DNA from 3 places in the Arthrobacter sp. fls2-241-R2A-172 genome. Region 2 is predicted to be linked to each of the others. Evidence: riboswitches for the same ligand, from Rfam matches in the RefSeq annotation. Region 2 holds a riboswitch; each other region holds the start of a gene.
What was found. Region 2 has a riboswitch for glycine ahead of gcvP (aminomethyl-transferring glycine dehydrogenase). Riboswitches for the same ligand answer to the same signal wherever they lie in the genome.
Positions count from the first base shown of each region.

Region 1 (9,633 bases), on a different contig from region 2:
CGGCAAGGAACTCCAGCCGGCCGGTCCGTCCCCCTCCGTGCCGGCCCTGGTGACCATGCCGCCGTCGGCCGATAAGCCCATGCCGAAGGTTCCGCAGCCCATAACAGGCGACGGTAACCTCATCGTCCTCTTGGGCCTCGGCGACGACGCGCTCGGACCCGCACTGGAAATGTCCATAGCCGCCGGAGGCTCGGATGTCCGCACCGCGGGCAGGCTCACCGCCTTCGGCCACCTTCACGTCCAAGGAAGGCAAGGCACGACGGCGGCACGCGCCCAGGCCGTCCTCACCGGCCAGACTGTGGTGGTTGCGTTCGGGCTCGGACGCCCGGGGGACGTGCCATCACATGGCGCGGACATCTCCCTCCTGGCCGCCGACCAAATGTGGGTGGTGGTCGACGCCCGGCACAAAGCGGAAGACACCCAGGCCTGGGTACAGGCACTCCAGCGTGTCGTGGCAGGGGAGTCATTGGGTGTTGACGCGCTCGCCGTCATCGGTGCCTCGGAAACCGCGAGTCCGCAAACGGTGGATACGCTGGACATTCCTGTCGGTTGGGTAGATGGCAAACCCGCCACCGCATCCGTCCTCGGAAAGGTAAATTGAAAGCATGCTGGTACTGACGCGTAAGCCGGGCGAAAAGATCATGATCGGGGACGACATTGTCATCACCGTCATGGAAGGGCGCGGCGACGGCGTCCGGATCGGAATCGAGGCTCCCCGCGGAGTGTCCATCCAGCGCAGCGAGGTGGTGGAAGCCATCGCCGCAGCCAACCTGGCAGCAACCCAGGCCGGCCCCGACGCCGAGGAACTCCTGGCGGCCCTCCGCCCGCCTGCCCCCAAAGCCTGACCCTCATTCACATCCCGCCCTATTGGGCGTGACGCTCTCTCACGTTCCGCCGTGTTGGGCGGGACGCTCTCTCACCTCCCGCCGTGTTGGGCGGGACGCTCTCTCACGTTCCACCGTGTTGGGCGGGGCGCTCTCTCACGTCCCGCCCAGTTGGGCGGGGATCCTCTCTCACGTCCCGCCCGGTTGAGCCGGATGCGTCCTCCTGGGGAAGGTCGACGCCGGGCCTTGGGATCCGCGGGAAGAGCTCGCCACCCATGGTGGCGCAGTAAATGCGGTTCACGGATGGGCGTCTACTGCCAAAGGCGCAGAGTTGTGATGGAGGGTTGGGCTGACGGGGGTGGGTTGTGATGGAGGGTTGGGCTGAATGGGCTGATTGGGGGTGGGTTGTGAGTGAGGGTTGGGGTGATGGGGGTGGGTTGTGAGTGAGGGTTGGGCTGATGGGGGTGGGTTGTGATGGAGGGTTGGGCGGAAGGCGCCGGGATGTGATGGAGCGTCGAGGGGGGGCTAGTCCAGCTCCAGGAAATCGCGCAGCGTGGGCAGGGTAGCCGAGCGCACTGCAGCCAAGGCGCGTTGGATGTTCGAATCACGGGCCAGGAGGTCCAAGTCCGCAACGTCGCTAACCAGTGCCTCATCGGTGCCCGGCGACGGTATCCCGGCCACGTCCGGTGGGGCTTTCAACAGCTCGACATTCCGGGCAACGGCAAGGTCAATTCCTGCCAACAACGCAGTCAGTCCCCGGCGGTGATCGTCAAGGAGTTCGGGCCACAGTCCCGGGGGCGCCAGCGAAATAAGGGATGGAAGGGTGGATTGATCGGGGGCTTTCCATTCGGCGGCCAGCGCGGAGGCTTCCACGCCGCGTGCGAGGGATTCGAAACGTAGATTTTCCAGGACTTTTTCGAGTTCGGCCGCGGTGAAGGTCAACCGGTGCCAGTTGCCTGCCCGGAGATGCAGGAGCTGTGTTTCGAGGAGGAAAAGCAGGAAATCCAGCTGCCTCCGTTCGCGCCACAGCGTTGCCGATAGCTCGTCCGCCCCCACGGTTCCCCAATTCATTTTATGGCCCGCCAAAATCACAATTTGGCAGGGTTTATCTTTACTTCTGTCGAGCGTACACGCAGGGAGCTTTTGAGGTGGTATGTTCACTGAATACGTACCTGATTGAACGCTCAACAACGATGCTCTGATTGGTCTCTGGACATCGGCGAAACGGCAAAGAAGTCGGGTTTGCAACTCAATAATCCGGTCTCATGGGGGGACTCACTTTTGAATCGCGAACAGCGCAACGAGCTGGTGTTGCAGCACCTTCCGCTCGTTGGTTACCTGGTCTCTGACCTTTGCGCGCGCGCGTCGCATTTATCGCGCGATGATTTTGCTTCTGTCGGTGCCGTTGCCCTGATAACGTCTGCTGATTCCTTCGATCCGGACCTCGGTGTTCCGTTCGGTGCTTTCGCGCGCCGCCGGATCGTAGGTGCCTTTGCGGACGAGATGAGAGCCGGAGATTGGGCTACGCGGTCGGCCCGCAAGCGGATCAAGGAAACCCTGGGCGTCCAGGAGACCTTGACCAGCATGCTGGGACGGGGTCCCAGCGTCGCCGAGATGGCTTCGGCCCTGGGTGTCGAGCGTAGCCATGTTGAAGCTGCCCTGGTGGACGCATCCCGGACGCTGACTTCACTGGATGAGGTGGTGGCGGACACGGTTGCGTCCCCCACGGATTCCCCGGAACACTCGGTGCTGGCTGATGAGCGGATCAAGTACCTGCGTGCCGCCGTCGATGCCCTCCCCGAAAAAATGCGCTTCGTCGTCCAGGAAATCTATCTCGCGGGACGGTCCGTGAAGGAGCTTGCCGAGGAACTGGGTTCCACGCATGCCGCCGTCTCGCAGCAGCGGGCTGAGGGGATCCGGCTCATGCGCGACGGCCTGGCGGCCCATTACGCCGATTCGCCCGACCAGGTTTTCGAACCGGAATCGCGCATCACAGCCCGCCGCCGCAATGACTATCTTTCATCCCTTGCCGCGGCAACCACGGGTGGAATCACCCGCGGCTTTAGCCTGGGGACCTCACTCAACAGCGCCGTTTAGACACTGACGCGAAGGAGGCCGGGCCGCTCAGCGACCCGGCCTCCTTGCGTAGACTCGGCTAGTGCGCCTTGGGGACACGCCGGAGTACGACGGCGGCAAGGGCTGCCGCTCCTGCCATGAGTACCAGCCCAATCGCCGCAGTGACGTGGACGCCGGAGTCAAAGGCGACGCGTGCCGAGGCCGTCAAGGCTTCAGCCAAGGGCGCTGGGAGCGTGGAAGCAACGTCAACGGCGCCGGCCAGGGTTTCCCCGGACTTTTCGGCGGCGTGGCCGGACACGCCGTCAGGTATGACCAGGTTGTGCTGGTAGGAGGCCGTGAGGATGGAACCAAGGACAGCCGTTCCCAACAGCGAACCCAACTCGTAACCGGTCTCCGAGATGGCTGATGCTGCCCCGGATTTGTCAGCCGGTACGGAGGCCAGGATGAGGTCGTTGGAGATGGTCTCCGCCGCACCCACGCCAACAGCAAGAACTGTGAGGGCTGACAGGAGGAACACGGGGCCGCTGCCGTGGTCGCCCACAACAGCCACGAGGTAGCCAACGGCACTGAGCGTCAACCCTCCGGCCACCACAAAACCGGGCCGGACCTTTTTGACCAGGGGCACCACCAGCAGTCCGGCGATGACTGTTGCCAGGAGGGCCGGGATCATTGCGATACCCGCCTCCATGGGGGACTGGCCCTCAACCAATTGCAGGTGCTGGGCGAAGAAGTAGATGAAGCCGGTCATGGAGAAGAGGGAAAGTACGTTGGCAACGATTGCCGTACTGAATACCTTGTTCTTGAACAGGCTGACATCCAGCATCGGGCTGTCGATCCTCTGCTGGCGTCGGACGAAGAGGACACCCATCACCAGACCGAAAAGCATGAACGCCGCGGCTGATGCCCCAAAGCCGTGCACTGCGAATTCTTTGATGCCGTAGACAAACGGAGCCATGGTCAAGATGGACAAAGCGATGCTGGGGACATCCACGCGGCCCGGGTTCGCGTCTTTGGACTCGGGGATCAGGACCTTTCCGAAGGCGAGCAGCGGCAGCAGCAGGAAGGCTGCCACCAGGAAGACGGCACCCCACCAGAAGTGTTCCACCAGCCAACCGCCGAAGATCGGCCCGAGGGCAGCACCGCCTGAGAACCCGGCCGCCCACACGGCAATAGCGAGCCGGCGGCGGTTGGGGTCGGTGAAGATGTTCCGGATCAGGGAAAGCGTTGAGGGCATCAGCATGGCGCCGAAAACGCCAAGGGCGGCGCGTCCGCCAATCAGCCATTCTGCTGAGGGCGCGAACGCAGTAGCAGCCGAAACCGCAGCAAAGCCCGTGCTGCCGATCAGAAGCAGCCGCCGTCGGCCGATCCTGTCGCCGAGGTTGCCCATGGAGACGAGGAGTGCGGCCAGGACCAAGGGGTAGGCGTCAACGATCCAGAGCAGTTGCACGCCACCGACATCGAGGGATCGGGCGATCTCGGGCAGGGCAAAGGTGAGCGCGGTGTTGTCGACGGCCACCAGCAGTACCGGGAACATCAGGAGTGCCAGGGCCGTCCAGTCGCGCCACGGTGCAGGGCCCATGACGGGACGAGCTGAACTGGGAGCTTGGGTGGAGGACGGCGAGAACATGTCTTTACTGTACCGTCCAGACGGTATAGTTTCAAATTAAACCCCAGCAAGCCTTTAGGGAATGATGTACTCATGCCACGAAAACCAGTTGCCCGGGACGCCGTCCTGGATGCCTACGAATCCCTCCTTATAGAGGTGGGGGAGCGGGCCGCCACGCTCGACGCAGTTGCCAAGCGTGCCGGCGTCTCGAAGGGCGGGTTGCTGTACCACTTCCCCAACAAGGAGTCGCTGATCAGCGCCCTCCTGGAACGCCTGGACCAACTGGCAGTACAGGACATTGAGCAGATGAGGGCCGCGCCGGACGGTGCCGCTGCCTACTTCATCCGGACGTCATTGTGGGCCGGGACGCCGATGGACCGCGCTTTCGTCGCTGCTACCCGGCTGGCCGAGGTTGCCCACGAAGAAACGCGTCGCAGGTTTGCCGGAATCCAAAAGCAGTGGCTTGATGTCCTGGCCAAGGATGTCGGACCCGAGGTAGCGAAGGCCGTTAGCTACATGGGCGACGGACTGTATTTCAACGCAATGTTCGAGGGCGGCCAGGAGGCTAGCGACGGCGGCCGGGAAGCCGACGTCAAAATCCTGCTCGGAGTGCTGGAGCGGCTGCGGAAGTAGCGCATCATCCCATTTGCGGCGACGCGCCACACGTAGGACAATTAACCCTTGTGGCCTGCCTGAAATCGGGCCGCGTTATAACTGAACATTGCCTATGATCTGCGGCGGGAGAGTCCTGCAAGCACGTGATGCAGGCGCCGTAGGAGCAAACCCTCCCCAGGAATCTCTCAGGCCCACGCACCGCCGCGGCAAGGCAACTCTGGAAAGCAGCAGGCGCTCTGACCACCGAAGGGTGAAAGAGTGCTGTGCTCACCGACGGTGCAAGCGATGTTGTTCCAACAACGCGGAAACTCTCAGGTCCAATACAGAGCGGGGAGGAACCCAGCCACTGTGGCGTACCCAAACGCCGCCCAAGTAATGGAGTTCCTTCGTGACGGTTAGTTCTGCCTCCACCACCTTCGTTGATCGGCATATTGGCGCCCGCCGCCAGGCCGACATTGAGACCATGCTCAAGTCCGTGGGCTACGACACCGTTGACGCGTTGGTCGACACCGCCGTCCCCAACGACATCCGCCAGGACGTCGCCCTCACCCTGCAGAACGCCCTGAGCGAAGTCGAAGTCCTTGCCGAGCTCCGCAAGCTCGCCTCCAAGAACAAGACCGCCGTGCAAATGATCGGCCAGGGCTACTACGACACCGTCACGCCGCCGGTGATCCGCCGCAACATCCTCGAGTCCCCGGCCTGGTACACCGCCTACACCCCGTACCAGCCGGAAATCTCCCAGGGCCGCCTCGAAGCGCTCCTCAACTTCCAGACCATGGTCCAGGACCTGGTGGGCCTGCCCATCGCCAACGCTTCCCTCCTGGATGAAGCAACGGCTGTGGCCGAAGCCGTGCTGATGATGCGCCGCGCCAACAAGAACAAGTCCGCCCAGGACGGCAAGACTGTCCTCGACGCCGACTGCCTCCCGCAGACCATTGCGATCGTGAAGGGCCGCGCGGAAGCGCTCGGCTTCGAAGTTGAGGTAGCCGACCTGAGCGCCGGTCTTCCGGAAGGTGCCATCAACGGCGTCGTCCTCCAGCAGCCCGGCGTTTCCGGCCGCGTGTTCGATCACTCCGCCGTCATTGCTGAAGCCAAAGAGCGCGGCGCGCTGGTCACGGTCGCCGCCGACCTCCTGTCCCTCACGCTCATCACCCCTCCGGGCGAGCAGGGCGCCGACATCGCTGTTGGTTCCGCCCAGCGCCTGGGCGTGCCGCTGTTCTTCGGCGGCCCGCACGCCGCGTACATGGCCGTCCAGAAGGGCCTGGAGCGCTCCATGCCCGGCCGCCTGGTAGGCGTTTCCAAGGACGACGCCGGTGTCCCCGCCTACCGCTTGGCGCTGCAGACCCGCGAGCAGCACATCCGCCGCGAGAAGGCTACGTCCAACATCTGTACAGCCCAGGCACTCCTGGCGATTGTGGCCTCCATGTACGCGGTTTACCACGGCCCCGAGGGACTGAAGGCAATCGCGGAGACCGCCCACGACCACGCCCGGACCCTGGCCGCATCCCTGAAGGCTGCCGACGTCGAGGTCCTCCACGGCTCGTTCTTCGACACCATCACGGTCCGCGTCCCGGGCAAGGCCGCCGAGCTGGTGGCCGCAGCTGAGGCCAAGGGCATCAACCTGCGCGGCGTCGACGCCGACACGGTTGGCATCTCAGTGGATGAAACAACGACGACGGCGATTGTCGCCGACGTCGCAAGCGTCTTCGGCGCTTCGGTAACTGAAGCCGTTGAAGGCTTCGCGCTGGAATCCTCCGTTGAGCGCACCAGCGACTTCATGCAGCACCCGGTGTTCAACACCCACCGCTCCGAAACCCAGCTCCTGCGTTACATCCGCAAGCTGTCCGACCGGGACCTCGCGCTGGACCGCACCATGATCCCGCTGGGTTCGTGCACCATGAAGCTCAACGCCACGGCCGAAATGGAAGCTATCTCCTGGCCGGAGTTCGCTTCCATCCACCCGTTCGCGCCGGACTCCCAGACAGAAGGCTGGCGTGAGCTCATCACCGACCTCGAGGCACAGCTGACCGAGATCACCGGCTACGACCAGGTCTCCATCCAGCCGAACGCCGGTTCCCAGGGTGAACTCGCCGGGCTCCTCGCGATCCGCGGCTACCACCACTCCAACGGTGACGAGCAGCGCAACGTCTGCCTCATCCCGGCTTCCGCCCACGGCACCAACGCTGCCTCTGCCGTCCTGGCGGGCATGAAGGTGGTGGTCGTTGCCACCGCGCCGGATGGCACCATCGACCACGTAGACCTCAAGGCCAAGATCGAGGCCAACCGCGACGCCCTCTCGGCAATCATGATCACCTACCCGTCCACGCACGGTGTCTACGATGCCGACGTCCGCGAAGTCTGCGACGCCATCCACGAAGCCGGCGGGCAGGTCTACATCGACGGTGCCAACCTCAACGCCCTTGTTGGCCTTGCCCAGCCGGGCAAGTTCGGTGGCGACGTCTCGCACCTGAACCTGCACAAGACCTTCTGCATCCCGCATGGCGGTGGCGGTCCCGGCGTTGGTCCGGTTGCCGCCAAGGCACACCTGGCACCGTTCATGCCGGGCGATGCGGCTTCCTGGACCGAAGGCAACGACGTTCCGATTTCCGCATCCCGCTTTGGTTCCGCCGGTGTCCTGCCGATCTCCTGGGCATATGTGAAGCTCATGGGTGGCCAGGGCCTCACCGAAGCAACCAAGTCCGCGCTGCTCGCTGCGAACTACATCGCGTCCCGCCTCAACGACCACTTCCCGGTGCTCTACACCGGCGAAGGTGGACTCGTGGCACACGAGTGCATCTTGGACCTGCGGGAACTGACGGCCAAGACCGGCGTCACCGCTGAAGATGTGGCCAAGCGCCTCATTGACTTCGGCTTCCACGCCCCCACGCTCGCCTTCCCGGTTGCAGGGACCTTGATGGTGGAGCCCACCGAGTCCGAAGACCTCGTGGAGATCGATCGCTTCATCGAAGCCATGATCACCATCCGCAAGGAAATCGACCAGGTCGCTGCCGGTGACTTCTCCGTGCAGGACTCCCCGCTTCGCCGCGCGCCCCACACGGCAGCCGCCGTCGTAAGTTCCGACTGGGACCGCGCCTACCCGCGTGAGCAGGCTGCCTTCCCGGTCCACCACCTGAAGCAGGACAAGTACTTCCCGCCCGTTGGCCGCATCGACGGCGCAGCCGGAGACCGCAACCTGGTCTGCTCCTGCCCGCCCATCGAAGACTTCGAGAACTAGGGGGTTCCGGAAAATGACTGAGAACTACACGGCCCTCTACGAAGAGCACAAGAAACTCGGCGCCTCCTTCACCGACTTCGGTGGCTGGCAAATGCCGCTCAAGTACTCCTCGGAGCTGGCTGAGCACCACGCCGTCCGCAAATCCGCAGGCCTGTTCGACCTCTCCCACATGGGCGAAGTCTGGGTCACCGGGCCGGAAGCTGCTGCGTTCCTGGACTACTCCCTGGTAGGCAAAATCTCCGCCATGGCCGACGGCAAGGCCAAGTACTCGCTGATCTGCCAGGAAGACGGCGGCATCATCGATGACCTCATCACCTACCGTCGCCCCTCACCCGAAGAAGGTGAGGACAAGTTCCTCGTAGTCCCCAACGCGGGCAACGCGAAGGTAGTGGCTGACGCCCTTGCCGAACGGGCCGCCGGATTCGACGTTGTGGTTCAGGACGCCTCCGCCGAGACCTCACTCATCGCCGTCCAGGGTCCCCTTGCGGAATCGATCCTGCTGCGGCTCGTGCCTGCCGAGCAGCACTCCCTGGTCACGGAACTGAAGTATTACGCCGCCGTCGAGGTCACGTTCCTGGTGGCCGGCAGCGGCCAGGACCTGCTCCTGGCCCGCACCGGCTACACGGGCGAGGACGGCTTCGAGATCTTCGTGCCCAATGAATCCGCCGCAGCCCTGTGGCAGGCCATTGCCGCAGTCGCGGATGACGGCGAGCTCATCCCCGCCGGCCTCGCATCCCGCGACTCCCTCCGGCTCGAAGCGGGCATGCCCCTCTACGGCAACGAACTTTCCCGTGAGGGCAACCCCTTCGCCGCAGGACTTGGGCCCGTGGTTGCGCTGTCCAAGGAAGGCGACTTCGTGGGCAAGGAAGCCCTGGCTGCCCTGAAGGCGGACGGGGCCGGGTCCACTACCGGCCGCAAGCTCGTTGGCCTCAAGGGCCTGGGGCGCCGCGCCGGACGCAGCCACTACCCGGTCCTGAAGGACGGAGCGGTTGTTGGCGAAGTGACCTCCGGCCAGCCCAGCCCGACGCTCGGCTACCCGGTAGCGTTGGCGTATGTCGACGTCGAGTTTGCCGAGGTTGGAACCGCGCTGGACATCGACCTGCGCGGCAAGGCCGAGCCTTTCGAGGTCGTTGCCTTGCCGTTCTACAAGCGCCAAAAGTAGCCAGTTTTTCATTCACCACACGTTAGGAAACAGAATGCCCAAAGTAGCGCCCGAACTTCAGTACTCCGACGAACACGAGTGGGTTTCCCGCGGCGAAGGGAACTCGGTGTCTGTT
Region 1 covers NZ_JARVTB010000003.1:83,137-92,769, forward strand. Annotated here, with positions in the region: gene QRM57_RS05950 (hypothetical protein) at 1-601, shown strand, start outside; gene csrA (carbon storage regulator CsrA) at 606-845, shown strand; gene QRM57_RS05960 (flagellar protein FlgN) at 1,350-1,895, opposite strand; gene QRM57_RS05965 (sigma-70 family RNA polymerase sigma factor) at 2,106-2,921, shown strand; gene QRM57_RS05970 (MFS transporter) at 2,980-4,527, opposite strand; gene QRM57_RS05975 (TetR/AcrR family transcriptional regulator) at 4,600-5,139, shown strand; glycine riboswitch at 5,235-5,332, shown strand; glycine riboswitch at 5,334-5,457, shown strand; gene gcvP (aminomethyl-transferring glycine dehydrogenase) at 5,510-8,356, shown strand; gene gcvT (glycine cleavage system aminomethyltransferase GcvT) at 8,370-9,518, shown strand; gene gcvH (glycine cleavage system protein GcvH) at 9,553-9,633, shown strand, end outside.
Region 1: it holds a riboswitch for glycine, as region 2 does, so the genes downstream of both, gcvP (aminomethyl-transferring glycine dehydrogenase) here and gcvP (aminomethyl-transferring glycine dehydrogenase) in region 2, are expected to answer to the same signal.

Region 2 (9,633 bases):
CCGCCCAGCGGGCGTTTTCGCGACCGAGCACGCGGAGGATGTCGGCACCCCACGGGACCCGCGAGGCTCAGGCCAGGTTCGCCGTGCCCGGGTACAGCGGGTGCGCCTTCGCGAGGACATCGACGCGGTGACGCAACCCCGAAAGGTCCGCATCGGCGTCGGCCATGAGCGCTTCGGCGATGATGTCGGCAACTTCCCGGAACGCAGCTTCCCCGAATCCGCGCGTTGCCAGCGCCGGGGTTCCGATCCGCAGTCCGGAGGTGACCATGGGCGGGCGCGGGTCGAAGGGAACTGCGTTGCGGTTGACGGTGATGTCGATCGCGGCGAGGCGGTCTTCGGCCTGCTGGCCATCGAGCTCGCAGTTGCGCAGGTCCACCAGCACCAGGTGCACATCGGTTCCACCGGACACCACGGAGATGCCCTTGGCGGCAACGTCGTCCTGGACCAGGCGCTCGGCGAGGATCCGGGAACCGGCCAGAACGCGTTCCTGACGCTCACGGAATTCCTCCGAGGCAGCGATCTTGAACGCAACAGCCTTGCCCGCGATGACGTGCTCCAGCGGGCCGCCCTGCTGGCCCGGGAACACGGCAGAGTTGATCTTCTTGGCGATGTCGGCGTCGTTGGACAGGATGATTCCGCCGCGCGGACCGGCGAGGGTCTTATGCGTGGTGGAGGTGGTGACGTGGGCGTGCGGGACCGGCGAGGGGTGCAGTCCAGCGGCCACCAGGCCAGCGAAGTGGGCCATGTCCACCATCAGGTACGCGCCAACGGAGTCGGCGATCCGACGGAACTCGGCGAAGTCCAGCTGCCGCGCATACGCGGACCAGCCGGCCACGATCAGTGCCGGTTTGTGCTCCTGGGCCAGGCGTTCCACCTCGGCCATGTCCACAGTGTGGGTGTCCTCGCGTACGCCGTAGGGGACCACGTTGTAGAGCTTGCCGGAGAAGTTGATGCGCATGCCGTGCGTCAGGTGGCCACCGTGGGCGAGGTTCAGGCCCATGATGGTGTCGCCCGGCTTGATGAGCGCGTGCATTACCGAAGCGTTGGCCTGCGCGCCGGAGTGCGGCTGAACGTTCGCGAACTCGGCGCCGAACAGAGACTTGATGCGGTCGGTCGCGAGCTGCTCGATCACGTCGACGTGCTCGCAGCCACCGTAGTAACGCTTGCCAGGGTAGCCCTCGGCGTACTTGTTGGTCAGCACCGAGCCCTGGGCCTGCATCACGGCTACGGCCGTGTGGTTCTCGGAGGCGATCATTTCCAGGCCGTCACGCTGGCGACCCAGTTCGGCGTCGATCCTTACCGCAATCTCAGGGTCCAGCTCGGACAGCTGGGCATCCAACGACGCCGATACAACCTGCTGGTATTCAGTGACAGTTACAGGGTTCACAGTTCTCCACCGTTCGTTGCAGCGTATTCCTCGGCCGACATAAGCGGCCCTTCCTCGGTGGCGGCCACCTTGAACAGCCAACCTGCACCGTAGGGATCGTTGTTGATAAGGGCGGGGTCGGAAACAACGGCGTCGTTGATTTCGGTGACCTCGCCGGTGACGGGCGAGTACAGGTCGGAGACCGACTTGGTGGACTCAACTTCGCCACAGGTTTCGCCTGCGGTCACAGTGGAACCGACCTCGGGCAGGTCAACGTAGACGATGTCGCCCAGTGCGTCCGCAGCGACGGCGGAGATCCCAATGCCTACCGGCCCGCCACCATCGGCGGCAACCCACTCGTGCTCAGCCGAGTATTTCAATTCAGAAACTACCTTGCTCATTCCGGTTCCTTCTCTCTGGGAGTTACTTTTGACGCTTGTAAAAGGGCAGCTGCACGACTTCAAACTGCTCGGCCTTGCCGCGGAGATCGACGTCGACCACAGTGCCAACGACGGAATGTTCGACGTCGACATACGCCAAAGCGACCGGGTAACCGAGCGTCGGGCTGGGCTGCCCCGAGGTCACCTCACCGATCAGGGAACCGTCCTTGAGGACCGAGTAGTGCCCACGGGCGGCACGACGGCCGGCACCCTTGAGCCCCACGAGCTTCTGGCCGAGAGCGGATCCGACACCCGCAGCCTTGATCGCGGCGAGTGCTTCCTTGCCCACGAAATCACCCTCCTTGGCCAGGGAAACCACGGGTCCCAGTCCGGCGGCGTAGGGATTCACATGGCGGGAGAGCTCGTTCCCGTACAGGGGCATTCCGGCTTCGAGGCGCAGGGAGTCGCGGGCGGCGAGCCCTGCCGGGATGAGACCCTGGCCTTCACCGGCTTCAAGGAGGGCTTCCCACAGTACGGCAGCGTCGACGTTCGGGACATAGATCTCGAAGCCGTCTTCGCCGGTGTACCCGGTGCGTGCCAGCAGCAGGTCCTGCCCGTTGATCGAAACCTCAACGGCCGCGTAATACTTCAGCTCCGTGACCAGCGCGTGCTGCTCACCGGGGACCAGTTTCAGCAGGATGCCCTCGGCGTTGGGTCCCTGCACGGCAATCAGTGAAGTTTCGGCGGAGGCGTCCTCCACGGAAACGTCAAAACCGGCTGCACGTTCGCGAAGTGCCTGCGCGACGATCTTGGCGTTGCCCGCGTTGGGAACCACCAGGTACCGGTCCACGCCTTCTTCGGGCGAGGGGCGCCGGTACGTGATGAGGTCGTCGATGATGCCGCCGTCGGTGTCGCAGATGAGCGAATACTTGGCCTTCCCCACCGCGATCGCGGACAACTTGCCCACCAGCGCGTTGTCCAGGAACGCCGCAGCCTCCGGCCCGGTGACCCAGACTTCGCCCATGTGGGAGAGGTCGAACAGGCCAGCGGCGTTGCGGACTGCGTGGTGCTCGGCGAGCTCGGACTCGTATTTCAGCGGCATCTGCCAGCCACCGAAGTCGGTGAAGGAGGCGCCCGCCTTTTTGTGTTGCTCGTACAGAGCCGTGTAGTTCTCAGTCATGATCGGGATCCTTTAGTTCTCGAATGATTCGATCGGAGGGCAGGAGCACACCAGGTTGCGGTCGCCGGCTGCGCCGTCGATGCGGCCCACTGGCGGGAAGTACTTGTCCTGCTTGAGGTGGTGGACGGGGAAGGCGGCCTGCTCGCGCGGGTAGGAGCGGTCCCAGTCGGAATTCACGACGGCGGCAGCGGTGTGCGGCGCGTTGCGCAGCGGCGACTCCTCGACAGTGAAATCACCGCTGGCCACCTGCTCGATCTCGGCACGGATGGTGATCATGGCTTCGATGAAACGGTCGATTTCGGCCAGGTCCTCGGACTCGGTCGGTTCCACCATCAGGGTCCCAGCAACCGGGAAGGCCAAGGTGGGGGCGTGGAAACCGAAGTCGATCAGGCGCTTGGCCACGTCTTCAGCAGTAACACCCGTGCGTGCCGTCAGCTCGCGGAGGTCCAGGATGCATTCGTGCGCAACCAGGCCGCCTTCACCGGTGTAGAGAACCGGGAAGTGCTCATCCAACCGGGAAGCAACGTAGTTCGCGGCCAGCAGTGCCGACTTGGTGGCTTCGGTGAGGCCCTGGCCACCCATGAGCTTCACGTAGGCCCAGGAGATCGGCAAGACACCTGCGGATCCATACCGCGAAGCGGAAATCGCCACGCCATGACCCGGTTCGTGGGCGGCCTTGTTGGCATCGCCGGGCATGAACGGGGCCAAGTGGGCTTTCGCAGCAACGGGTCCAACACCGGGACCGCCGCCACCGTGCGGGATGCAGAAGGTCTTGTGCAGGTTCAGGTGGGAGACGTCGCCGCCGAACTTGCCCGGCTGGGCAAGGCCAACCAGGGCATTGAGGTTCGCGCCATCGACGTACACCTGACCACCGGCCTGGTGAACGGCGTCGCACACCTCAACGACGTCGGCGTCGTAGACACCGTGCGTGGACGGGTAGGTGATCATGATGCAGGACAGGACGTCCTTGTTGGCTTCGATCTTGGCGGTCAGGTCCGCGTGGTCGATGGTGCCGTCAGCGGCGGTCGCGACCACAACCACTTTCATGCCGGCCAGCACCGCGGACGCAGCGTTGGTGCCGTGGGCGGAAGCGGGGATCAAGCAAACGGTGCGCTGCTCGTCGCCCCGGGACAGGTGGTAGCCGCGGATCGCCAGCAGGCCCGCGAGCTCACCCTGCGAACCGGCGTTCGGCTGGATGGACACTTGGTCGTAGCCGGTGATCTCCGTGAGGTCGGCTTCCAGGTCCTCGATGAGTTCGCGCCAGCCGGCCGTCTGGTGGTCCGGTGCGAAGGGGTGGATGGAGGCGAACTCGGGCCAGGAGATGGCTTCCATCTCTGCCGTGGCGTTGAGCTTCATGGTGCACGAACCCAGCGGGATCATGGTGCGGTCCAGTGCGAGGTCCCGGTCGGACAGCTTGCGGATATAGCGCAACAGCTGCGTCTCGGAACGGTGCGTGTTGAACACCGGGTGCTGCAGGAAATCGCTGGTCCGGACCACGTCCGAGGGCAGCTCGAAGCCCGCCGCGTCCTTCACCGGACCGGCACCGAAGGCGACGGCAACGGCGGAGAGGACCTCCGGCGTCGTGGTTTCATCAATCGAGACGCCCACGGTGTCGGCGTCGATGAACCTCAGGTTGATGCCGCGGGCTTCGGCGGCGGCGATGACTTTGTCAGCCTTGCCGGGGACGCGGACCGTGAGGGTGTCGAAGAAGGACTCGGTCACGAGTTCGCGGCCAGCCGCCTTCAGCGCCGTCGCCAGCGTTCGTGCATGGCCGTGAACGGTTTCGGCGATCGACTTCAGGCCTTCCGGGCCGTGGTAGACGGCGTACATCGAGGCCACGATGGCCAGCAATGCCTGGGCTGTACAGATGTTGGACGTGGCCTTTTCGCGGCGGATGTGCTGCTCGCGGGTCTGGAGGGCCAGGCGGTAGGCGGGGACGCCCGCGTTGTCCTTGGAGACGCCGACGATGCGGCCCGGAAGCGTGCGCTCCATGCCTTCGCGGACGGCCATGTACGCGGCGTGCGGGCCGCCGAAGAACAGCGGGACACCGAAACGCTGCGCGGTTCCGACGGCGACATCGGCACCTTGCTCGCCCGGGGGCGTGATGAGGGTGAGCGCCAGCAGATCGGCCGCGACAGTGACCAAGGCGCCACGTTCCTTGGCTTCGGCGATCACCGGGGCATGGTTGAAAACGCGGCCCGAAACGCCCGGCTGCTGCAGGACGATACCGTTGATGTCGCCGTCGGGCAGGCCGGCAGAGAGGTCCGCGATCTCGACCTCAAAACCCAGCGCCTCGGCGCGGCCCTTCACGATTGCGATGGTCTGCGGGAGGAGGTCGGCGTCCAGGACGGTCTTGCCGTCCTTCACAGCCTTGTTCGCCCTGCGCATGAGCAGCACTGCCTCGGCAACGGCGGTAGCTTCGTCCAGCAGCGAGGCGTTGGCCACGGGAAGTCCCGTGAGGTCCTGGACCATGGTCTGGAAGTTGAGCAGCGCTTCGAGGCGGCCCTGGGAAATTTCCGGCTGGTACGGGGTGTAGGCCGTGTACCAAGCCGGGGATTCGAGGATGTTGCGGCGGATGACGGGCGGCGTCACGGTGTCGTAGTAGCCCTGGCCGATCATCTGCACGGCGGTTTTGTTCTTGGAAGCCAGCTTGCGCAGCTCAGTGAGGACCTGCACCTCGGTGAGGGCGTCCTGCAACTTCAGCGCAGTGTCCTGGCGGATGGAATCTGGGACAGCAATGTCCACCATGCCGTCGACAGAGTCAAGGCCGATGGCCTTGAGCATGGTGTCAACATCGGCCTGGCGGCGGGCGCCGATATGCCGGTCCGCGAACGCGGTGGGGGTTGATTGAACAGTCAAGAGGAACTCCATGATTCAGGCGCCTGCTGAGCGCCACGATGATGTGGGTTCCTCCCCGCTCTGTATTGGACCTGAGAGATTCCGCAGGAATGGTTGCCTGCTTGCACCGTCGGTGAGCCCGGTTTCCCGGACTGCTTTCCAGAGTTGCCTAACCGCGGCGGTACATGGGCCTGAGAGATTCCTGGGGAGGATTTGCTCCTACGGCGCCTGACTGGATGTACCGGCAGGACTCTCCCGCCGCAGATCAAAAGCGTTGCATCACGTGAGTGACACGCTTCACACCATAGCGGGTTGTTTTGAAAAAGCGCAAGCAAGCTGTGGCTACTGATGCATCGCTTCGTGGATCTGCAGTGCGAACCACAACTGCGCAACCGTGGACGTTTCGCCCATGTCCAGCCCCGTCAACTCACCGATTTTCCGGATCCGGTAGATGATGGTCTGCCGGTGCGCGAACAGCGTCGCAGCCGTCTTTTGCCAGGAACGTTGAGAATCCAAATATGTCCTCAGGGTCAGGATCAGATCGCCGTCCTGTCTCTGCTCATAGTCGAAAACCGGGCCCAGCAAGCGGCGCACCAACGCCGTCCCTTCCTCGAATCCGGTCAACCCAAGCCACGACGGTCCCTGCGCGTATCGGGCCAATTCCAGCCTGTTGGCGCGTGCCGAACCCAAGGCCCACAGCGACTCCTGCAGCGCCCGTTGGATTCCGGCCACAGCAGCGGGCGTGCTGATCCCGATCACGCTGCCAACGCCGCTGCAATGCACCAGGACCTCATCGGACACATCCGCCGGGACCACCACATGGAGCCGGTTGTTCCGCTTCAAGGACGCCGACGCAACCCCGTGCCGCCACAGGTCGATGTGGACGCCGGCCAGCCGGTCGTCGTGCGGTTCCGTCGCGTTGCCCGCGGCCATGGCGACCATCAGGAAGTCCGCGGCCGGTATGCCAAACGAGACCATCCGGCTTTCCATTTCCGCCACCCCGAGCCGCCCATCCGTGGCCTGCAGCAGGAACTCACCGGCCAGCCGGTGGCGGCTTTCCAGCGACAAGACAATCCGTGAGAGCTGCAGTCCCAGCACGGTCGCGGCGTGGAGGAGTACGACGGCGTCCGGGTGCGGTTCGCTGTTGGGCAGCACAACCAGGAGCGCATTCGCGTGGGTGGGAATGTCCATGGTCAGCACGTGCCGGCCACGGATCCGGTGCCACTGGAAGTTCTTGCCTGCAACGGACACCTGGCCCGGGTGCGGCGACCATTCCTCCACAAGGAAGCCGGGCAGCGGATGGCCCTCCGGATGCCATGGATGCAGGCAGCGGCGGTCCACCACGAAAAGTTCCGAATCCAGCTCCGTGGCCAACCTCAGGACCAGGCTCTGCCAGTGGTCCTCGGAGGCGCCAGCGGTCCGCAGCAGGTCATAGACCCGCGCGGTTTGCCGAAGCCGACGCGATTCTTCGAGCAGCGAGGACTCTGCAACCGACCGGGCAATCGCGATGAAGGGCAGGGGGTAGGGAATGTTGAGCAGGGGCAGGGGCAACTGTTCGCAGGCCGCCAGGAACTCGGCCGTCAGCGGTGGCGCGTGCATCTTTTCCCCGATTGCCAGAGCGCTGGCACCTGCATCCACCAGGGCCTCGGCGAGCGCAACCTGTCCCGCCGGATCGGACGGGATGGACAACCCGTTGGTCATCATGAGTTCGCCGCCCGTGACCCATTCCCACAGCCTGGGGAGGTCGGAGGTATGAGCCCAGGTGATGCGGTTGTCTTGTCCGGAGGCGCCGGCCAGGAGCGTCAGTCCGAGCTGCGGCTCAGCCACGAGTTCTGCCACTGTGATTGCCGTTCCGGGCCCTCCCTTCCCTTGCGCATGGCAGTCGCCGCGCGGCGCTTAGACGTTTGTCTAAACGCTTCGACCATTTGTAGTCAATGTACCGCTATGCGGAGTGATCCGCGTCACGAAGAATTGAGGTATGCACTTCCCGCTCAACGGCGAGCGCCCCAGCTACCTGAAGGATCCAGCCATGACAACGCACCAGCCCATTGGCCCCGTGGATGCAACCAAAGTTCCCCGTTACGCAGGCCTGGGCACCTTCGCCCGGCTCCCCCAGATCGACCGCGTCCCGGATTACGACATCGCCATCGTCGGTGTTCCGTTCGACGGCGGAACCTCTTTCCGCCCCGGCGCCCGCTTCGGTCCGGCCGCAGTCCGCGAGGCCTCGCGGCTCCTGCGCCCTGGCTACCACCCGGAACTCGACGTCGAGCCCGTGTACGAGGCACAGGTAGTGGATGCCGGCGACATCGCCTGCACTCCCTACGACATCACCCGCGCTGTGCGTGAGATCGAGGAGCAGGCTCTGCCCCTGATCAGCGAGGAGAAACGACTCATCTCCATCGGCGGCGACCACACCATCGCATTGCCCATGCTTCGGGCTTTGAACAAGGTCCACGGCCCGGTTGCGTTGCTGCACTTTGACGCCCACCTGGACACCTGGGACACGTACTTCGACCAGCCCATCACACACGGGACCATCTTCCGGCGCGCTTTTGAGGAGGGCCTCCTGGTGGAGGACAAGTCGATGCACGTGGGGATCCGCGGCCCCGTCTACGACCGCAACGACTTCCTCCGCGACCACGAGTTCGGTTTTCAGATCATCCGCTGCTCGGACCTGGACGTTATGGGCGTCCCGGCCGCGATCCAGCAGGTGAAGGACCGACTCGACGACACCCCGGTCTACGTTTCGATCGACATCGACGTCCTGGACCCGGCATTCGCGCCTGGCACGGGCACTCCGGAGATGGGCGGTCTCCACTCCCGCGAACTCCTGGCCCTGCTCCGCGGGCTGGACGGCATCAACATCGTGGGCGCAGACGTCGTCGAAGTCGCTCCGGCGTACGACCATGCGGACATCACCACCGTGGCAGCGGCTACCCTGGTGTTCGATCTGCTCGGTGTGATGGTGAACCGCAGCAAGGCAAGCACCGCAGGTGACCGTGAACTGGCTTCGGCATCCAGGAGCGCATCATGAGCACCGCACCTGTCACCGAAGTGCCCCGGCTGGAGGACAAGACCATCCAGCCCATCCCCTTGAACGAGCGGCACGGCAAGGCCAGGGACCTGTTTACCATCTGGTTCGGCTCCAACATCATGATCATGACCATCGTGACCGGCGGACTCGCCACCACGGTGTTCGGCCTGGGCTTCGTGCCAGCCATCGTGGGCATCATCATTGGCAACGTGGTGGGCGGCATTTTCATGGCGCTGCACTCGGCCCAGGGTCCGCAACTAGGCGTGGCGCAGATGATCCAGACCCGAGGCCAGTTCGGTTCATTCGGGGCATTGCTGATCGTGGTCATCGTGGTGGTCATGTACGTCGGCTTTTTCGCAGCCAACCTGGTGTTCGGCGGCGAGGCCATGGCCGCCGTCAGCCCCGGCATCAGCGTTGATGCGGGCATCATCATCATCGGGGTAGTCAGTGTGATCGCGACGATTTTCGGGTACCGGCTCATCCACGCCTATGCACGCGTCCTAAGCGTGACAGCCGGACTGGCGCTGCTGTTGGCTTTCGCTTGGATCCTGGTGGTGGACGGACTGCCCGCTAGCTTCCTGGAAACGGGCAATTTCAACTGGGTCGGCTTCATGGGAACCATCTCCGTCTCAGCCCTGTGGCAACTGGCCTACGCGCCCTACGTTTCGGACTACTCCCGCTACATGCCTCAGGGCACCGGGTCAGGGCCCGCCTTCTGGGCTTCCTACTCAGGCTGCGTCCTGGGCACCCTGTTCCCCATGATCCTGGGGGCTCTGGTGGGCACACTGGCCATGACCCTAAGTGCTGAGAACGTGGAAATCGTGGGCAGCCTGGG
Region 2 covers NZ_JARVTB010000012.1:185,789-195,421, reverse strand. Annotated here, with positions in the region: gene glyA (serine hydroxymethyltransferase) at 68-1,387, opposite strand; gene gcvH (glycine cleavage system protein GcvH) at 1,384-1,767, opposite strand; gene gcvT (glycine cleavage system aminomethyltransferase GcvT) at 1,790-2,926, opposite strand; gene gcvP (aminomethyl-transferring glycine dehydrogenase) at 2,939-5,785, opposite strand; glycine riboswitch at 5,934-6,032, opposite strand; gene QRM57_RS17155 (PucR family transcriptional regulator) at 6,107-7,603, opposite strand; gene speB (agmatinase) at 7,794-8,798, shown strand; gene QRM57_RS17145 (purine-cytosine permease family protein) at 8,795-9,633, shown strand, end outside.

Region 3 (9,633 bases), on a different contig from region 2:
AGCGGATGCACCAACACCATTGGAAATTACTGGCGGGAACGGCCTTGTCGGCGGGGTTGCTTGCAGCCCCGTTGACGGCTGTCCCGGCCATGGCGGCGGACGATCCCGCCACGCCGGCGGGCACATCGCCGGTGGTCATCAACGAGGCCTATCTAAGCGGCGGAAGCAGCGGCGCGGCCTTCAAGAACAAATTCGTGGAGCTCTACAACTCCTCCGACGCGCCCGTCAGCTTGGCTGGCTGGTCCTTGCAATACCGGTCGGGCACCGCCACCGCAGCACCGACGGGAATCACTCCGTTGACAGGGAGCATCCCGGCAAAGGGCTACTTCCTGGTCCAAGGGGCCAGCAACAGCGCCTCCTCTACGGCGCCGGCCCTCCCCACGCCGGATGTTCAGGCTTCCGGAACCCTGAACCCGAGCGGAACCACCGGGACACTGGTCCTGGCGAAGCAGAGCACCGCCGTGTCCCCACTTCCCGCGGGTTCAGTGACGGCCAACGCCGCCATCGCCGATCTCTTGGGTTACGGAACGTCCAACACTTTTGAGACTGCGCCTGCAACGGCTCCCGCCAGTAATTCAGACGTCAAGAGCCTCAACCGGACCAACGGCGTTGACACCGATTCCAATGCCGCTGATTTCACCCTCAGCGCCACCATCACCCCCACGCCTTCGGCTGGCACCACGCCGCCCACCGATCCTGGGCCGCAACCGGGTATCAAGACCATCGCGGAAATACAAGGCACCGGCACGGCCAGCCCGTTAGTCGGCAGCACGGTAACCACCCGCGGCAAGGTCACCGCCGTTTACGCCACCGGCGGGTTCAACGGCTACTACGTCCAGACCCCCGGCACCGGCGGCGACGCCGCAGGGGCGGCCAGGACGGCGTCGGACGCTTTGTTCGTCTATTCACCCACGACGGCGGCCACGGTCCAGCCGGGCGACTACCTGGAACTCACCGGCGCGGTCAGCGAATTTGCCAACCAAACACAGATCACAGTGGAAGCCGCGGGGCTGAAGAAGCTCGCCGAAGCGGCACCCGAGGTCAAGGCCACGCCGTTCGCGTTGCCGGCGAACGAGGCCGCCCGCGAAAGCCTCGAAGGCATGCTTGTCTCACCCCAGGGTGACTTCACGGTGACTGACAACTACTCCCTGAACCAGTACGGCGAGATCGGCCTCGCGGCCGGCAAGTCCCCGCTGGTCCAGCCGACGGCGGTGGCTGCTTATGGCTCCCCCGAGTATGCCGGCGTGGTGGCAGATAACGCCCTGCGCGGCATCAAGCTCGACGACGGCGCGTCCACCAACTTCCTCAAGGACGCCGCCACTAAGGCCCAGCAATTGCCCTACCTGACCCCTTCGGACCCCGTACGTGTCGGTTCGCCCGCCACGTTCAAGACCGATGTCATCCTGGGGTACGGGAACAATTCGTGGAAGTTCCAGCCGCTGACGGCGCTGAGCCCCGCAAACGCCGCGTCCGTCCAGCCTGCAACCTTCACCTCCACCCGCCCCGAAGGTCCTGCAGACGTGGGTGGCAGTCTCAAGCTGGCCTCCTTCAATGTGCTGAACTACTTCCCTACCACGGGTGACCAACTCACTGGCTGTGTTTTCTACACCGACCGCGACGGCAACCCGATCACCGTCAAGGATGGCTGCAACGCCCGCGGCGCTGCCAACGCAGAGAACTTCGAGCGCCAGCAGGCCAAGATCGTTGCTGCGATCACCAAATCGGGCGCCGACGTCGTGTCCCTCGAGGAGATCGAGAACTCGGCCCAGTTCGGCAAGAACCGCGACGACGCCCTGTCCAAGCTCGTGGAGTCCCTTAACGTCAAGACTCCCGGCGTGTGGGATTACGTGCGCACACCAGCGAACGCTCCCCCGCTCAGCGATGAAGACATGATCCGCACCGCCTTCATCTACAAAAAAGCCGCGGCCGAACCTGTCGGCGAGTCAATCATCCACAACGACACCGTGGCTTTTGCCAGCGCCCGTAAGCCGTTGGCTCAAGTGTTCAAGCCGGTTGGCGGCAGCGATGACAAGAAATTCATCGCGATCGTGAACCACTTCAAGTCCAAGGGCTCCGCAGCGACCCCGGACGATACCGACAAGGGCCAGGGCGCCTCCAACGTTGCCCGCACCAAGCAGGCCGAATCCCTGCTGGCTTTCTCCAAGGACCTCCAGGCCTCCAAGGGCACTGACAAGGTCTTCCTGATCGGTGACTTCAACGCCTACTCCAAGGAGGACCCCATCAACGTCCTCACCGGCGCAGGGTACACCGACCTTGAGGTCGGCACCGGCAAGCACTCCTACCTGTTCGGCGGCATGGTGGGCTCCCTCGACCACATCCTGGCGTCCCCGGCAGCCCACAAGGTGGTCACGGGAACCGACATCTGGAACATCAACTCCGTGGAGTCAGTGGCGCTGGAATACAGCCGGTATAACAACAATGTGACCAACTATTATGCCCCGGACGAGTTCCGGGCCAGCGACCACGATCCCGTGGTGGTGGGCCTGAACCTGACTCCGGATGCACCGGCCACCGTTGACCTGCAATTCCTGGGCATCAACGACTTCCACGGCCGGATCGACGCCAACACGGTGCTCTTTGCGGGAACGGTTGAGAAGCTCCGTGCAGCAGCAGCGCCCGGCGCGACTGCCTTCATATCCGCGGGCGACAACATCGGCGCCTCCCTCTTCGCATCCTCGGTTGCGAAGGACCAGCCCACCATCGACGTCCTGAACGCACTTGAGCTGCAGGCCTCCGCTGTGGGCAACCACGAGTTCGACGGCGGCTGGTCAGACCTGCGCGACCGCGTCATCGCCGGAGGCAACAACGCAAAGTTCGCCTACCTGGGCGCCAACGTTTACCAGAAGGGCACCACCACCCCGGTCCTGCCGGAGTACAAGGTCCTGGACATGAACGGCATGAAGGTAGCGGTCATCGGTACGGTCACCCAGGAAGTTCCTTCCCTGGTAACCCCCGCGGGGATCACCGATCTTGAGTTCGGCGACCCCGTGGACGCCATCAACCGGGTGGCTGCGAAGATCAAGGCCGAAAAGCTGGCGGACCTTATCATCGTCGAAAACCATGACGGCGCCGCTTCCGGTACCCCCGAGGGCGCCACGTTGGAACAGGAAGTTGCCGCGGGCGGCCCGTTCGCCAAGCTCGTCAACGAAACCACCCCTGACGTAGCTGCCATCTACACCGGGCACACCCACAAGGAGTACGCCTGGGACGCGCCCGTACTTGACGCCAACCGCCAACCCACCGGCAAGACCCGCCCGATCGTGCAGACCGGCAACTACGGCGAGAACGTGGGCAGCGTAACGCTCACCGTCGACACGGCAACCAAGTCCGTCACCGCCTACAAGGCAGCAGTCGTGGACAGGACCACCGAAACCGCTGAAAGCCTCGTCGCGGCCTACCCGCGGGCGGCCGCAGTGAAAACCATCGTGGATAAGGCCCTGGCCCAGGCTGCTGAAATCGGCAACCAGGCCGTGGGTGCCGTGACCGCCGATATCACCACAGCATTCACCCCGGACCCTGCCGGAGGCGCCCCCAAGCGGGACGACCGCGCCAGCGAATCCACGCTGGGCAACCTGGTAGCGGACTCCCTGGTGGACACGCTCAAGGCGCCCGAACTCGGCGCGGCGGAAATCGGCGTCGTCAACCCCGGCGGCCTGCGCAACGAGCTGTACTACGCGCCGGATGGCACCATCACCTACGCCGAGGCCAACGCGGTCCTGCCGTTCGTGAACAACCTGTGGACCACGTCCCTGACGGGTGCACAGTTCAAAACGCTCCTGGAGCAGCAGTGGCAGACCAACCCGGACGGTACCGTACCAAGCCGCCCGTACCAGCAGCTGGGGGTGTCCAAGAACGTCAACTACACCTACGATGCTGCCCGTCCTGCGGGTGACCGGATTACCGGCATCTGGGTCAATGGCGCTGTGATCGACCCCGCAAAGCAGTACAGGATCGGTACCTTCAGCTTCCTGGCAACCGGCGGTGACAACTTCCGGGTCTTCAAGGAGGGCAGCAACACGAAAGACACCGGCCTGGTGGACCGTGACGCCTGGATCAAGTACCTTCAGGCGCACAACCCCGTCTCGCCGGACTTCGCGCGCCGCTCAGTTGCTGTGGCAAACTCCACCGCAGCCGAGGTCAAGGCTGGCGAATCCATCACGCTGGCGGTCTCCAAGCTGAACCTGACCTCCATCGGCAGCCCTGCGAACACCTTGCTGAAAGCGGTCTTTATCGACGCCAAGGGCGCCTCCGTGGCACTCGGGGACGTCCCGGTATCCGCCGGCGCGGCGACCGTCAACGTGAAGGTGCCCGCTGCAGCGGCCGCAGGTACCGGCACCCTGGTGCTGACCGCCGTCGAGTCCGGAACGGTGGTGAAGGCCCTGGTCAAGGTGGCAACGAGCGGACCCAACCCGCCGCAGTGCACCCCGCCCACCAAGCCGTCCAAGTGGTACGACATTGTGGGATGGCTGCGGTACGGCATCGAATGGTTGCAGTACCAGAAATGCCTTAGAGGCTAAGCGCCCCGTAGCATGCCCCCAAGAGACAGGCCCCTCACGATTGGTTCGTGAGGGGCCTGTCTTGTGGTTACTTGTTTGCCGGCTCCGGGTCCTGGACCCTGGCAGCATCGCTGCGCAGCTCGGCCTGGAAAGCGGCGTACCGGGCCAGGTGGGCCGGACGGCGTCGGAGTACCGCCCAAGCGACCCCCAAAATCACGAACCACAGGGGCGTTGCGAGCAACGCCGCGAGCGTGTCCGGCTGGGTGGTCAGCGCCCACAGCACGAAGGCAAAGAATGCGAACACCACCCACACCATGGCCACTCCACCCGGCATCTTGAACGCCGAAGACTCGTGAAGGTGGGGACGGCGCTTCCGGAACGCCAGGTAGCTGGCCAGGATGATCGACCACACGAAGACGAAGCAGACGGCAGACACGGTGGTCACCATGTCGAACGCCTTGCCGACGTCCTGGCCGGCGTACATGAGCACGACGCCGGACAGCAACAGGACGCAGGACAGAAACAGTGCGTTGCGGGGTACTTTGCGTCCGGAGAGCGCGCCGAAGACCTTGGGGGCATCGCCTTCCTGGGCCAGGCCGAACACCATGCGGGACGTGGAGTAGATCCCGGAGTTGGCTGAGGACATGGCGGACGTGAGGACCACCAGGTTGACGATCGTGGCTGCTGCGCCCAGGCCGGCCAGGGAGAACATGGCAATGAACGGGCTGTGACCGGCAGCGAACTGGGTCCACGGGGTGACGGACATCAGGATGATCAGGGCGCCCACGTAGAAGAGGAGCACGCGGATGGGAATCGAGTTGATGGCCTTGGGCAGGTTCTTTTCCGGGTCCTTGGCCTCGGCCGCAGTAGTGCCCACGAGTTCGATGCCTACGAAAGCGAAGACCGCTATCTGGAATCCGGCGACGAAGCCCATGAATTCGTTCGGGAAGAAGCCTCCATGGCTCCAGAGGTTGGTGAAGCTGGCGGGGCCGGCGTCGGACTGGAAGCCACTGAAAATCATGAACAGGCCAACAATGATCAAGGCCGCGATGGCGACGATCTTGATGAGAGCGAACCAGAACTCGGTTTCGCCGAATGCCTTCACCGTTGCCAGGTTCAGTAGCAGGAGGATGCCGATGGTAATGAGACCCGGCACCCAGAGGGGAAGGGAAGGCCACAGCTCCTGCGAATAGCCTGCGATAGCGATGACGTCCGCGATCCCCGTGATGACCCAGCAGAACCAGTATGTCCAGCCGGTGAAGAAGCCGGCCCAGGGGCCCAGGAGGTCAGCTGCGAAGTCGCTGAAGGATTTGTAGTTCAGGTTGCTGAGCAGCAATTCGCCCATGGCACGCATGACGAAGAACAGCATGAAGCCGATGATCATGTACACGAAGATGACGGACGGGCCGGCGGCGGAGATGGTCTTGCCGGAGCCCATGAAGAGGCCGGTTCCAATGGCTCCGCCGATGGCGATGAGCTGGATGTGGCGGTTGGTGAGTTGCCGCTCAAGATGCGGGGAATCGGTACCGGTTGAAGGTGGGCGCTGAATCGTCAAAGGAACTCCATCGTTCAGGCGGCACGGGGTGCCACAAGATTCGGGTTCCTCCCCGCTCTGTAGATGGACCTGAGAGTTTCCGCAGGCGTGGGCCTGCTTGCACCTTCGGTGAGCCCGGCGTTCCGGACTGCTTTCCAGAGTTGCCTCGCCGCGGCGGTACATGGGCCTGAGAGATTCCTGGGGAGGGTTTGCTCCTACGGCGCCTGTGGTGATGTACCGGCAGGGCTCTCCCGCCGCGGATCAAAAGCGCGCACCACCAGTCGGTGATGCAGCTCACACACTAACGAAGGCCGGGCGGCACTGCAACCCTGAGTCCTCAGCGGGCCAGAATGCTACGCGCAATCTCGTCGGCGTCCCGCAGGGTCCGCTGTCCGCTGGCATAGGCCTGCCCGGTTCGGGGCCGGGCCTCCGCCGCGATGGCCGTGCCCCACTGTGAGGCAGACAACTGTAGGCCCAGCACGTAAAGGTTCTCGGTGACCGCCCCGTTCGCCGCCAAGGGCCGGTACGGATGTGGCACGACGTCCAGACCCGTGGTCTGCATCGGGGTACCTTCGACGCTCATCATGATCTTGGTTCGGACCAACCCGTCAGCCATGAGCTGCTCCAGCAGCGGTGACATATTGATGCCCACCCTGTTGGCAGGCGACATCGCCTCGATCAGGGTCCGGGCTTCCACCGGCGCGTCGCGCACCCATGGCGAAACCGCACGGAACAGTTTCGCGCTCCGGTCCACACTGAACTTCGGGTCCGGGCCAACAAAACTTACGACGCCGGCACGCGCCAGGGCGGCCAGCTGCTCCGAACGCAGCGCGGGCGCCCCACTGGCCAGCCCTTCGACGAAGGATTCGAACCAGCCCCGAAGCCCTGCCAACCAGGATTCGTCCGTGATGCCACCATCAGCCACCACGGATTTCAGGATCGCGCGGCCGGTGTGGAGTGCTCCGATGGCCATCTTCACAGGGTCCGATTCGCCCAAAGCCGATCGGCGCGCGTCATCATCAAGGTATGCCGTGATGGCCGCGTCCAGCTCCCGCCTGGACGCAAAAGTACGCCCTGCCAGCGGCGCGGCTAGCCCGCGAAGATTCAGCCGACGGGACGCGACGACGTGCTTTTCCACGAGATCGCCCACGTCGTTCTCCCACTTCGCTGTGGTGTGCGCGTGCGGTTGGAGTGCGTCCTCGAGGTCCGCCAGGAACTGCGCGGGGTCCTTGATCGCAGTGGGTTGTGAGCGGGCCAGCGTTGAGTAATACGCCCACAGCGCATCACGGTGCAGCAGCGGCCAAAGATCGTGGTCGAAACCGGGCTGGATTCCGGCCGCGCGAAACCGGTCCACGGCGTCTTCGGTCAGGTAGCGCATGGTGATGCTGCTGGGGTAGTAACCCGCCAGCCCCGCCTTGGCCCGGTAAGGGGTGCCCCGCCGGGAGGCAGCAATAATCCTGGGTTCCCGGCCCGATGCCCGATACTCCAACACCCCTGCCCCCGGAGAACCGGCCTCGACGAACTTCCCGCCGCGGCCCTCCGTCAGCTGTCCCATGACGTCGAAGAAGTTCAATCCCATTCCGCGGATCAGCACCGGCTCGTTATCCGGCACCGCCTCCCACTCAACGTCGGCGGGTGGCGCCGGCGGAAAATAGAGCAGTCCTTGCTCCTCCGCCGCGCTCTTGAAAGACCTTTGCTCGGGATTCAGCCGGGACTCGATATGACCTAACGCGAGGACCACGGAGCCGACGGTGAGGGTGGCACCGTTGGCGAGTTCGACGTCGAACGCGTTTTTTGTTCCGTCCTTCACCGGTCGCGCCGCGACGGCGGAGGTCTCATGGAACGTGACCTTGACGCCGTCGGGCAGCCGCTCGAGCAAGCCATCCAGGGTCTGGCGCAAGTACCGCCCATACAGGGCACGGCTGGGGAAGTCATGCGATTCGAGGGTGGCAAGCTCCGCCTTTTCGGCGTCGTCCAGTCCCAAGCCATCACGACGCCGGGCCTCGCGCCACTTGTCGAACGAACCACCGGCCAGCGGAGGAGCGAGCTCAGGGTCCTCCGGGATGAGCGTCGGATAAAACGACTGGGTGTTCATCAGGTAGAGCCGGGACTGCCCCGGCTGCCACACGTGGCCCGAACCCGCGGGGAAAGGATCCACCACGTCGATGTGCAGGGTGGCCCCCGACGCGCGCACAGCATGACCCCCGGCAGCCCAATTCGCGAGCAACCGCTCAAGGACGCTGGTGCCCCGGGGGCCAGCCCCCAGCAGGGCAACACGGTTGGTTTCGGATTTAGCCACGCTCAAGCCTAACTTCTGCGTGACTTGCTTACTGTTGAAAAGTGTTGCTTGGATGGGGCAATGACCACCACAGAAGCTGATCAGACGCCACTTCCCGGGAACGAGGCTGCGCCAGGCCGTCCCCGCCACGCCGCTGAGGTTGCGCCTGAACCCACGGATGAAAACATCTGGCTCGAAGACATCCATGGCGAAGAGCAGCTTGCATGGGTCCGGGAACAGAACGCGCGAACCGAAGAATTGCTTGAGGACGCTGAATACTCCGCCGTCGAAGCCGGAATCCTTGAGGTCCTGGACTCAACGGACCGCATTGCCATGGTCTCCAAGCGCGGCGGGTTCTACTACAACTTCTGGAAAGACCAGGAACACCCCAAGGGTCTCTGGCGCCGCACCACATGGGATAGCTACCTCACCGACGCTCCTGAATGGGACGTCCTCCTGGACGTTGATGCGCTGGCTGCAGCGGAGGGCGTCGAATGGGTCTTCCATGGGGCCGGTTTCCTCCGCCCTGCGGACGGAAACGAGTACCGGCTGGCCATGGTGTCGCTGTCCCCGGACGGCGGCGACGCGGACCGCCACCGCGAGTTCGACGTCGAATCGCGCACCTTCGTTGAGGGCGGCTTCGACCTCCCCACCGCCAAGGGCAGCGTCAGCTGGCTCGATGCCGATACCCTGCTGGTCTCCAGCACCGCGGACGGGCTCCCGGCCACGACCTCCTCGTACGCCCGGACCGGCGTCAAACTCCGCCGCGGGGAGGCCTTGGCCGATGCTGAACGGCTTTTCGAAATCCCCGAAGACCACATGCTGGCCATGGTGAGCCACGATTCCACCCCCGGCTTTGAGCGGACCTTTGCCGTTGACTACATCGACTTCTACAACCGCAGCACGTGGGTGCTGCGGGACGGATCCTGGGTGGCCATCGATGTACCAACCGACGTGAACATCAGCGCCCACCGCGACTGGCTGCTGTTCCGCCCCCAGAAGGACTGGGACGTTGATGGCACTGTTTACCCGGCAGGGTCCTTGCTCGGGGCTGCCTTCGAGGACTACCTGGCGGGCACACGTTCCTTGACGGTGCTGTTTGCGCCGGACGAGCACACATCCCTGCAATCCTGGAGCTGGACGCGGGACTACCTCCTGCTGAACCTCCTCCGCGATGTCTCCTCGGAGATCCGGGTGTTGAATCCGGCAGTCCTCGACTCCCATGGAGCGTGGGCTTCAACGCCGCTGGACGCCTGCCCTCCGCTGCACGACGTGAACGCCTACGCCGTGGACGACGAAGACCC
Region 3 covers NZ_JARVTB010000001.1:524,344-533,976, reverse strand. Annotated here, with positions in the region: gene QRM57_RS02485 (ExeM/NucH family extracellular endonuclease) at 6-4,538, shown strand; gene cycA (D-serine/D-alanine/glycine transporter) at 4,606-6,072, opposite strand; glycine riboswitch at 6,217-6,315, opposite strand; gene QRM57_RS02475 (FAD/NAD(P)-binding protein) at 6,389-8,350, opposite strand; gene QRM57_RS02470 (prolyl oligopeptidase family serine peptidase) at 8,411-9,633, shown strand, end outside.
Region 3: it holds a riboswitch for glycine, as region 2 does, so the genes downstream of both, cycA (D-serine/D-alanine/glycine transporter) here and gcvP (aminomethyl-transferring glycine dehydrogenase) in region 2, are expected to answer to the same signal.